2 regions of the Streptomyces sp. NPDC001513 genome follow, and region 1 is predicted to be linked to the other one. Evidence: riboswitches for the same ligand, from Rfam matches in the RefSeq annotation. Region 1 holds a riboswitch; the other holds the start of a gene.
The links. A riboswitch is a leader RNA that binds a small molecule or an ion and turns the genes downstream of it on or off. The one in region 1 is predicted to bind thiamine pyrophosphate.

Region 1 (4,543 bases):
AAGCTGGGGGATACCGCCTCGACCCGGCGCAGGGCGTTCCAGAGGTTGCGTTCGCCCTTCTCCGTCTTCGGGGCCCAGAACTCGAAGGAGTACGAGCGCCCGGACGCGAGGAGGTCGCGGACCGTGTGTGCACGATCCGACCAGGTGGAAGCGGTACCAGAGGCCATGTGGGCAGGTTAGACGCGGCCGGCCGGTCACCGAAGCGCTGTCCGCCTTTTGGACACGTTTTTGGACACCTGGAGGGCGGGGTCTGGTCAAGCGGGGGTACGAGGCGCTAGGCCCTCGTCCTGCACCCTCCGCTCGCCCTGTGTCCGGGCGGACAGGACTCAGCCGAGCCGGGCCCGGACGCGCTTGGCGAGCTCCGCGGCGGCCGCACCGGGGTCGGTGGCCTCGGTGAGGGCGCGGACGACCACGACGCGGGTGGCGCCGGCGTCCAGCACCTCGTCCAGGTTCGTGCTGTCGATGCCGCCGATGGCGAACCAGGGGCGGTCCTGCTCCAGCGAGGCCGCGTACCGGACCAGCCCCAGGCCGGGGGCGTGGCGGCCGGGCTTGGTGGGCGTGGGCCAGCAGGGGCCGGTGCAGAAGTAGTCCACGCCGGGCTCGGCGACGGCCGCGTCGACCTCGTCCTCGGCATGGCAGGAACGGCCGATCAGCACCCCCTCGCCGAGGATGGCGCGGGCCGCGGGGACGGGGATGTCGCCCTGGCCGAGGTGCAGGACGTCGGAGCCGATGGCGTGGGCGACGTCGGCGCGGTCGTTCACGGCGAGGAGCTTGCCGTGGCGGCGTGCGGCCTCGGCGAACACGCGGAGGTGTTCGAGTTCCTCCCCCGCCTCCATGCCCTTGTCCCGGAGCTGGACGATGTCCACGCCTCCGGCCAGGACGGCGTCGAGGAACTCGGGGAGGTCACCCTGCCGCTTGCGGGCGTCCGTGCAGAGGTAGAGCCGGGCGTCGGACAGCTGCATGGGTGAACCCCCCGTGGTGGAGGCGGTGTACGGGCGCGGCGCCCGTACACCGCGGTGGAGCGAGCTGCGGATCAGGTCAGAGGGCGAGCGCCTGAGCGCGGCGCTTCACCTCCGTGCCGCGATTCTCGCTCAGCGCCTGCACGGGCGTGCCGGGCAGGGTCGGATCCTCGGTGAAGAGCCACTCCAGGATCTCCTCGTCGGTGAAGCGGTCGTCGCGCAGCACGGTCAGCAAGCCGACCAGGCCCTTGACGACCTTGTCACCGTCGATGAAGGGAGCCGGTACCTGCAGGGCGCGGTTCTCGCCCCGGCGTACGGCGATGAGCTGCCCTTCCTTCACCATCTGGCGGACCCGCGTCACCTCGACGTTCAGCATCTCCGCGATGTCGGGGAGGTGCAGCCACGAGGGGACAAGGGCATCGATCTTTGCGTCAATCTGGGTCACGGAGACAAGCCTGCCATCTCGGCTCCGCCGCCGGTACCTGGGCAGCCCCGTACGGGTCGCCGCCCGCTCCGGGGCTCCGCCCCGGACCCCGGTGCGGGCGGAGCCCCGGAGCCGTCAGGCGGTGGCCGACTTCAAGGGCGTGGCGGGGTCCGCGACCTTGGACGGGTCCAGGGGCACCGCCGCCTCGATGAGCTTCCGGCCCTGGGCCACGTCCCGGGGGCGGCCCACCGCCAGGACCGCGACCAGGGCGCCGGCCCGCAGCCAGCACACCGACCAGGCCGCTCCGGCCGGGTCGCCGCGCCAGAGGAGGGTGTCGGCCCCGCCGTGGTGCCCGGCGTACTGCACGAAGCGCCCGAACTGCTCCGACCAGAAGTACGGCACCGGGTCGTAGACCTCGCCCGCCGCCCCGGCCGCCCCGGCTCCGGCCAGGATGTTCGCCGCGACCGTCCGCGGCCCCTGGAGCGCGTTGTCCCAGTGGTGGACGAGCAGCCGCTTCCCGTACCGCCCGGACGGGAAGGAGGCGCAGTCGCCGACGGCGTACACCCCGGGCAGGGAGGTACGCAGGTGGGCGTCGGCGGTGACCGAGCCGTCGGGGCCCCGTTCCACCCCGGTCCCGGCCAGCCATCCGGTGGCGGGCCGGGCGCCGATGCCCACGACGACCGCGCCGGCCGGCAGGGTCCGCCCGTCCGCGAGCAGGACCCGCCCCTCCTCGATCCCGGCCACCTTCGCGCCGGTGATCAGCTCGGCGCCGGCCTCCCCGTACCAGCGGGCCATCGGCTCGGCGACCTCGGCGGGCAGCGCCCCCGCCAGCACCCGGTCCGCCGCCTCGACCACGGTCACCGCGCAGCCCGCCTCACGGGCCGCGGTGGCGAACTCGGCGCCGATCCAGCCCGCCCCGACGACCACCGTCGAGGGCGCCGCCGCCAGGACCGGGCGCAGCCGTGCCGCGTCGTCCAGGGTGCGCAGCAGGTGGACGCCGGGGACGCCCTCGGTGCCGGGCAGGGTCAGCGGCTCGGCGCCGGTCGCCAGCACGAGGACCCCGTACGGGACCGGGCCGGCCTCGGTGTCCAGCTCGCGGTCGGCGGCCCGCAGTCCGGTGACCTCGGTGCCGAGCCGCAGCTCGATGCCGAGCCCCTCGAAGTCCACGTCGAAGGCGGAGTCCTCGGCCTTGCCGAGCAGGACCGCCTTGGACAGCGGGGGGCGGTCGTAGGGCTGGTGGGGTTCGGCTCCCAGCAGGGTCAGGGGGCCGTCGAAGCCCTGCTCGCGCAGGGCGACCGCGGTCTGCACCCCGGCCATTCCGGCGCCGACGATCACGACGCCGCGCTGATTGTGTTCCGTCTGCTCGCTCACCCGGCCACCCTAGTCATCTGACGCTCCGTCAGGAATAGGTGCCGCCTTACCGGCCGTCCACGGCCGGGTTAGTCTGGCCACCGTACCTATCGCGGGAGTCCGGCGCACCGGGCTGAGAGGGAGGCTGGCCGGCCTCCGACCGTACGAACCTGATCCGGGTCATGCCGGCGAAGGGAGGGGCTGGACGCCCATGCACTCATCCCGAACATCTCGGAAGGGATCCGACGTCCTCGTCATCGGGGGCGGGATCATCGGCCTGGTCACCGCCTGGCGGGCCGCGGCGCGCGGACTGCGCACCGTACTCGCCGACCCGGCGCCCGGCGGCGGCGCCGCCCAGGTCGCGGCCGGCATGCTCGCCCCCGTCACCGAACTGCACTACGGCGAGGAAGCTCTGCTGGGCCTCGGCCTCGCCTCCGCCGCCCGCTATCCCGAGTTCGCCGCCGAGCTCGCCGACGCGAGCGGCGGCATCGACATCGGCTTCCGCACCTGCGGCACCCTCGCCGTCGCCCTCGACGCCGACGACCGCCTCCACCTGCGGGAACTGCACGCGCTCCAGCGCCGCTGCGGCCTGGAGTCCGAGTGGCTCACCGGCCGCGAGTGCCGCCGCCTGGAGCCCATGCTCGCCCCGGGCGTACGCGGCGGCCTGCGCGTGGACGGCGACCACCAGGTCGACCCGCGCCGGCTCGCGGCCGCCCTGCTCGCCGCCTGCGAGCGGGCCGGCGTGATCATCCACCGGGCTGCGGTGGAACGGCTGCTGGTCACCGCCGACCGGGCGGCCGGTGCCGCGCTCGACGACGGTACGGAGCTGCGCGCCGGCCAGGTGGTGCTGGCGGCGGGCTCGCTCAGCGGCCGGCTGGCGGGCGTACCGGCGGAGGTGGTGCCTCCCGTACGGCCGGTCAAGGGACAGGTCCTGCGGCTGTCGGTGCCCCCGGCCTACGCGCCGTTCCTCTCCCGGACCGTCCGGGCGGTCGTCCGCGGCAGCCACGTCTACCTGGTGCCGCGCGAGAACGGCGAGCTCGTCGTCGGCGCCACCAGCGAGGAACTCGGCTGGGACACCACGGTCACCGCGGGCGGGGTCTACGAACTCCTGCGCGACGCCCACGAACTGGTTCCCGGCATCACCGAACTCCCCCTCACCGAGACCCGGGCGGGGCTGCGCCCCGGCTCGCCCGACAACGCCCCGCTGCTCGGCCCGACCGACCTGCCGGGCCTGCACCTGGCCACCGGGCACTACCGCAACGGGGTGCTGCTGACCCCGCTCACCGGTGAGGTGCTCGCCGAGCTGCTGGCCACCGGCGAACTTCCGGAGATCGCGCGCCCCTTCAGCCCCCGCCGGTTCTCCGCCGCACGTCAGGAGTCGTACGCATGAGCCTCCCCGTATCCGTCTCCGTCAACGGCGAGCCGCGCGAGCTCGCGGCCGGCACCACGCTCGACACGGTGGTCGCCACCCTGACCGCGGCCCCCTCCGGCGTCGCCGCGGCCCTCAACGAGACCGTGGTCCCGCGCGGGCAGTGGCCGGCCACGCCGGTGGGCGACGGCGACCGGGTCGAAATCCTCACCGCGGTCCAGGGGGGCTGAGCGGCATGGCCGACGACCTCCTCACCCTGGGCGGCCGGACCTTCTCCTCCCGCCTGATCATGGGCACGGGCGGGGCCCCGAGCCTGGACGTGCTGGAACGCTCCCTGGTCGCGTCCGGCACCGAACTCACCACGGTCGCGATGCGGCGCCTCGACCCCACGGTCCAGGGCTCCGTCCTCTCCGTCCTGACCCGGCTCGGCATCGCGGTCCT
Region 2 (4,543 bases), on a different contig from region 1:
GCTGCGAACGGCTCCTCGCGGGCGACGCCCTCCCCGACGAGCACCGGGACCGGGTCCTCGCCAACCTCGGTTTCGCCCGGCGCAAGGTGGACCCGTACCTCGTGGTCGCCTGAAACGGCAGGCGCCGCCCCGGCCCGACAGGCCTTGGAGCGGCGCCCTCCGGTCGTACGTCGCGTCAGTCGGCCAGCGGCAGGTAGACGCGGTTGCCCGAGGCCGCGAACTCGGCGGACTTCTCCGCCATGCCCGCCTGGATCTCGTCGGCCTTCAGGTCACCGCCGTGCTCGCGGCGGATGTCCTGCGAGATCTTCATCGAGCAGAACTTCGGACCGCACATGGAGCAGAAGTGCGCGGTCTTGGCCGGCTCGGCGGGCAGCGTCTCGTCGTGGAACTCACGGGCCGTGACCGGGTCGAGGGCCAGGTTGAACTGGTCCTCCCAGCGGAACTCGAACCGCGCGTCCGACAGCGCGTCGTCCCACTCCTGGGCGCCGGGGTGCCCCTTGGCCAGGTCGGCGGCGTGCGCCGCGATCTTGTACGTGATGACGCCGGTCTTCACGTCGTCGCGGTTGGGCAGGCCCAGGTGCTCCTTGGGCGTGACGTAGCAGAGCATCGCGGTGCCCCACCAGGCGATCATCGCGGCGCCGATGCCCGAGGTGATGTGGTCGTACGCGGGAGCGACGTCCGTGGTCAGCGGGCCGAGCGTGTAGAACGGCGCCTCCTCGCAGATCTCCTGCTGGAGGTCGATGTTCTCCTTGATCTTGTGCATCGGGACGTGGCCCGGGCCCTCGATCATCGTCTGGACGTTGTGCCGCTTGGCGATCGTGTTGAGCTCGCCCAGCGTCTTCAGCTCGGCGAACTGGGCCGCGTCGTTGGCGTCCGCGATGGAGCCGGGGCGCAGGCCGTCGCCCAGCGAGTACGTGACGTCGTACGTCGCGAGGATCTCGCAGAGCTCCTCGAAGTTCGTGTAGAGGAAGTTCTCCTTGTGGTGCGCGAGGCACCACGCGGCCATGATCGAGCCGCCGCGCGAGACGATGCCGGTCTTGCGGCGGGCGGTCAGCGGCACGTAGGGCAGCAGCACGCCGGCGTGGACCGTCATGTAGTCGACGCCCTGCTCGGCCTGCTCGATGACCGTGTCCTTGTAGATCTCCCAGGTCAGGTCCTCGGCGCGGCCGTCGACCTTCTCCAGCGCCTGGTAGAGCGGCACGGTGCCGATCGGGACGGGGGAGTTGCGCAGCACCCACTCGCGGGTGGTGTGGATGTTGCGGCCCGTCGAGAGGTCCATGACCGTGTCGGCGCCCCACTTGGTCGCCCAGGTCATCTTGTCGACCTCCTCCTCGATGGAGGAGGTGACCGCGGAGTTGCCGATGTTGGCGTTGACCTTCACCAGGAACCGCTTGCCGATGATCATCGGCTCGATCTCGGGGTGGTTCACGTTCGCGGGAAGCACCGCGCGACCTGCGGCGATCTCCTCGCGGACGACCTCGGGGGAGACGTTCTCGCGGATCGCGACGTACTCCATCTCCGGGGTGATCTCGCCCCGGCGGGCGTACGCGAGCTGCGTGACGGCGGCGCCGCCACGGCCCCGGCGGGGCTGGCGCGGGCGGCCCGGGAAGACCGCGTCGAGGTTCTTGAGGCCACCGCGCGGCGAGGTGTGCTTGATGCCGTCGTCCTCGGGGCGCACGGGACGGCCCGCGTACTCCTCGGTGTCGCCGCGGCCGATGATCCAGTTCTCGCGCAGCGGGGCGAGGCCCCGGCGGACGTCGGTCTCGATCTGCGGGTCGGTGTACGGACCGGACGTGTCGTAGAGCGTCACGTCCTTGCCGTTGGTGAGGTGGACCTGGCGGACCGGCACCCGGATGTCGGGGCGGGAGCCCGCGACGTAGCCCTTGTGCCAGCCGGGCTGGCGCTCGGTCTGGCCGTCGGCGTCCTGGCTGACGGCAGGCGTGCGTGCGTCCTGAATGGTCATGAGACCTATCTCCCTACGCCGGCATTACCCGGTAACAGGTTCGGCGGTCGACGCAGCCTCCTCCCGTACGCATCCGTGATGCGCGTACGGTGATCAGCGTCCTCTCAGCCCGGTGCTCCGAGCTCCCGCGTTGTGCAAAGGTGCCCCCACGCTAGCGTCATCCATGGCGTGCTGAACAGTGGGCCCCCTCATCTCTTGCGATGATCTGCTGGTGACGCCCTCGCCGCAGCCCCCCACCGAGCCCACAGAGCCCCACGGCCACAACGGCCACGAGCACCACGGCTCCGGGCACTCCGCAGAGCACTCGTCCGGGCCGTCCGCCGGTCACTCCGGCGGTCACTCCGGCGGCCATGCCCACAGCCACGGCCACGGTCCGGCGGCCCCCGTCTCGAAGCACCTGCGCAAGGTCATCGCGGCCGTACTGATCCCCTTCGCCACCGCCGTCTTCATCGGCATGGTGGTGCTCTGGCCGGGCGGCGCCCCCTCCCACGAGCGCACGGGGGTGGGCTTCGACCGCCAGACCCAGCAGGGCAAGGTCGTCTCCCTCGAACAGGTCGACTGCAAGTCCGTGAACGCCGCGCAGGTACCGCCGACCGCCGACCCCACCACGCCCGAGGGCCGCGAGGCCCAGGCGGCGCAGACCGGCGAGTGCAAGAAGGCCACCATCGAGGTCGGCACCGGCCCGGACAAGGGCCGCACCTTCGTGGAGATCGTCCAGCCGGGTGCGCCACGGCAGTTGACGGACGGCCAGGAGGTGGTCGTGGCGTACGCGCCGGACGCGCCCCAGGACCTCCAATACTCCGTGATCGACGTGAACCGCAAGATCCCCCTGGCGGTGCTGGCCGGCATCTTCGCGGTTTCGGTCGTCCTCGTCGGGCGGATGCGCGGCCTGTTCGCCCTGATCGCGCTGATCGTCAGCTTCGGCGTGCTGACCCTCTTCATCCTCCCGGCCATCCTGCAGGGTTCGAACCCGCTCGTGGTCGCGGTGATCGGGGCGAGCGCCATCATGCTGATCGCGCTCTACATGTGCCACGGCCTGACCGCCCGCACCTCGGTCGCCGTCCTCGGCACCCTCGCCTCGCTGCTGCTGATCGGCCTGCTGGGCTCGGTGTTCATCGACTGGGCGTCCCTCACCGGCAACACGGACGACAACACCGGGCTGATCCACGGGCTCTACCCGGACATCGACATGAGCGGTCTGCTGCTCGCAAGCGTGATCATCGGATCGCTGGGCGTGCTCGACGATGTGACGGTCACCCAGACCTCGGCGGTCTGGGAACTGCACGCGGCGGACCCCTCGATGGGGCCGCGCGGCCTGTACCGGGCGGCGATCCGGATCGGCCGCGACCACATCGCCTCGGTGGTCAACACCCTGGTGCTGGCCTACGCGGGTGCCGCGCTGCCGCTGCTCCTGCTGTTCTCCATCGCGAACAGCAGCATGGGGTCGGTGGCGAACAGCGAGCTGGTCGCGGTGGAGATCGTACGGACCCTCGTGGGCTCGATCGGACTGGTGGCCTCGGTCCCCGTGACGACGGCGCTGGCCTCGCTGGTGGTTTCCGCCGACCGGCCGGGATCCCCGGACGTCGCGCCGGCCTCGGGACCGGTCCGCGGCGGCCGGGGCCGGCGGCGCAAGCGCTGAGGGTCGGGCGTCAGCCGGCGTTCTGCTCGTTCTGCTTCGACTCGGCCAGGATCTTGCCGAGCGCCTCGTCGAGGTTCTCCTCGAAGTCGCCCAGGTTGCGCTCCTGTCCGAGCGGTACGAGCCGGTCGGTGCGGTCGAGGAACGCGACGAGCGGCGCCGCGCTGGCGCGGAACAGGGCCCTGTCGCCGCCGACCTGCAGCCGGATGTGGACGTCGGACAGGTCTTCCGGAGTGGTGGGGGCGATGTGCACATCGCCGTCACCGCACGGCTTGTTGATGCCGTCGAGGAGGAGCTCCCGGCCGAACGCCCAGGTCACGGGCGCGTCTCCGGGAAGGTGGAAGGTCAGCCGGACCGCGTAGGGATCACGGGCGTCGTACCGGAGTTCCACCGGAATCCTGAACGAGAGCTCCTCGGAAACGAGGAAACTCATCATGACCTCTGCCTGTACCGACTCGCGCATTGCCTACCCCGCTGTAGTGGAAGTGGCCAGGAATGATCCCCCAGGCTCCTCTTGACAAGAGTGGTGGAAGCGCTAGCAGATCACAAGGAGTGAGTTTTCAGATACTGATAGAGAACGAGAGGGTGCTCAACAGCGCGCCTACTTCACTCCGTAGCCGATCGACTACATAGAGCAATCGATCTTCCTGGTGCAAGGGGAGAGAAATCGCCATGGTTGCGGCGGTATCGCCCGCTGTGATGGGGATGGCCGCACAGACTGTGCCAAGTGCATATTCCTGGCGTTCGGTTACTGGCTGCATTCGCCCGAGGGCCCCGATCCGGTACTCCAGGGACCGGAGATCCCGCACGGTATAAGCGGTGATCGGCTCAACCGGATGACGGTCGTAATGGTCCTTGCGCATTTCCTCGTCGAGTTGTCCGAGCAGGCACTGCCCGATGGCGTGCGCATGGCCGGTCTCACGGAAGTCGGCCCACTCCTCGCA

Region 2: it holds a riboswitch for thiamine pyrophosphate, as region 1 does, so the genes downstream of both, thiC (phosphomethylpyrimidine synthase ThiC) here and thiO (glycine oxidase ThiO) in region 1, are expected to answer to the same signal.

Annotation. Positions count from the first base shown of each region.
Region 1 is NZ_JBIAVU010000003.1:202,080-206,622, reverse strand. It holds gene metF (methylenetetrahydrofolate reductase [NAD(P)H]) at 1-167, opposite strand, end outside; gene thiE (thiamine phosphate synthase) at 327-962, opposite strand; gene ACFYZ4_RS07470 (Rv2175c family DNA-binding protein) at 1,039-1,404, opposite strand; gene ACFYZ4_RS07465 (FAD-dependent oxidoreductase) at 1,519-2,754, opposite strand; TPP riboswitch at 2,836-2,947, shown strand; gene thiO (glycine oxidase ThiO) at 2,945-4,123, shown strand; gene thiS (sulfur carrier protein ThiS) at 4,120-4,332, shown strand; gene ACFYZ4_RS07450 (thiazole synthase) at 4,338-4,543, shown strand, end outside.
Region 2 is NZ_JBIAVU010000011.1:137,787-142,329, reverse strand. It holds gene ACFYZ4_RS24920 (glycosyltransferase) at 1-113, shown strand, start outside; gene thiC (phosphomethylpyrimidine synthase ThiC) at 176-1,963, opposite strand; TPP riboswitch at 1,957-2,102, opposite strand; gene ACFYZ4_RS24910 (YibE/F family protein) at 2,175-3,602, shown strand; gene ACFYZ4_RS24905 (SsgA family sporulation/cell division regulator) at 3,613-4,062, opposite strand; gene ACFYZ4_RS24900 (IclR family transcriptional regulator) at 4,160-4,543, opposite strand, start outside.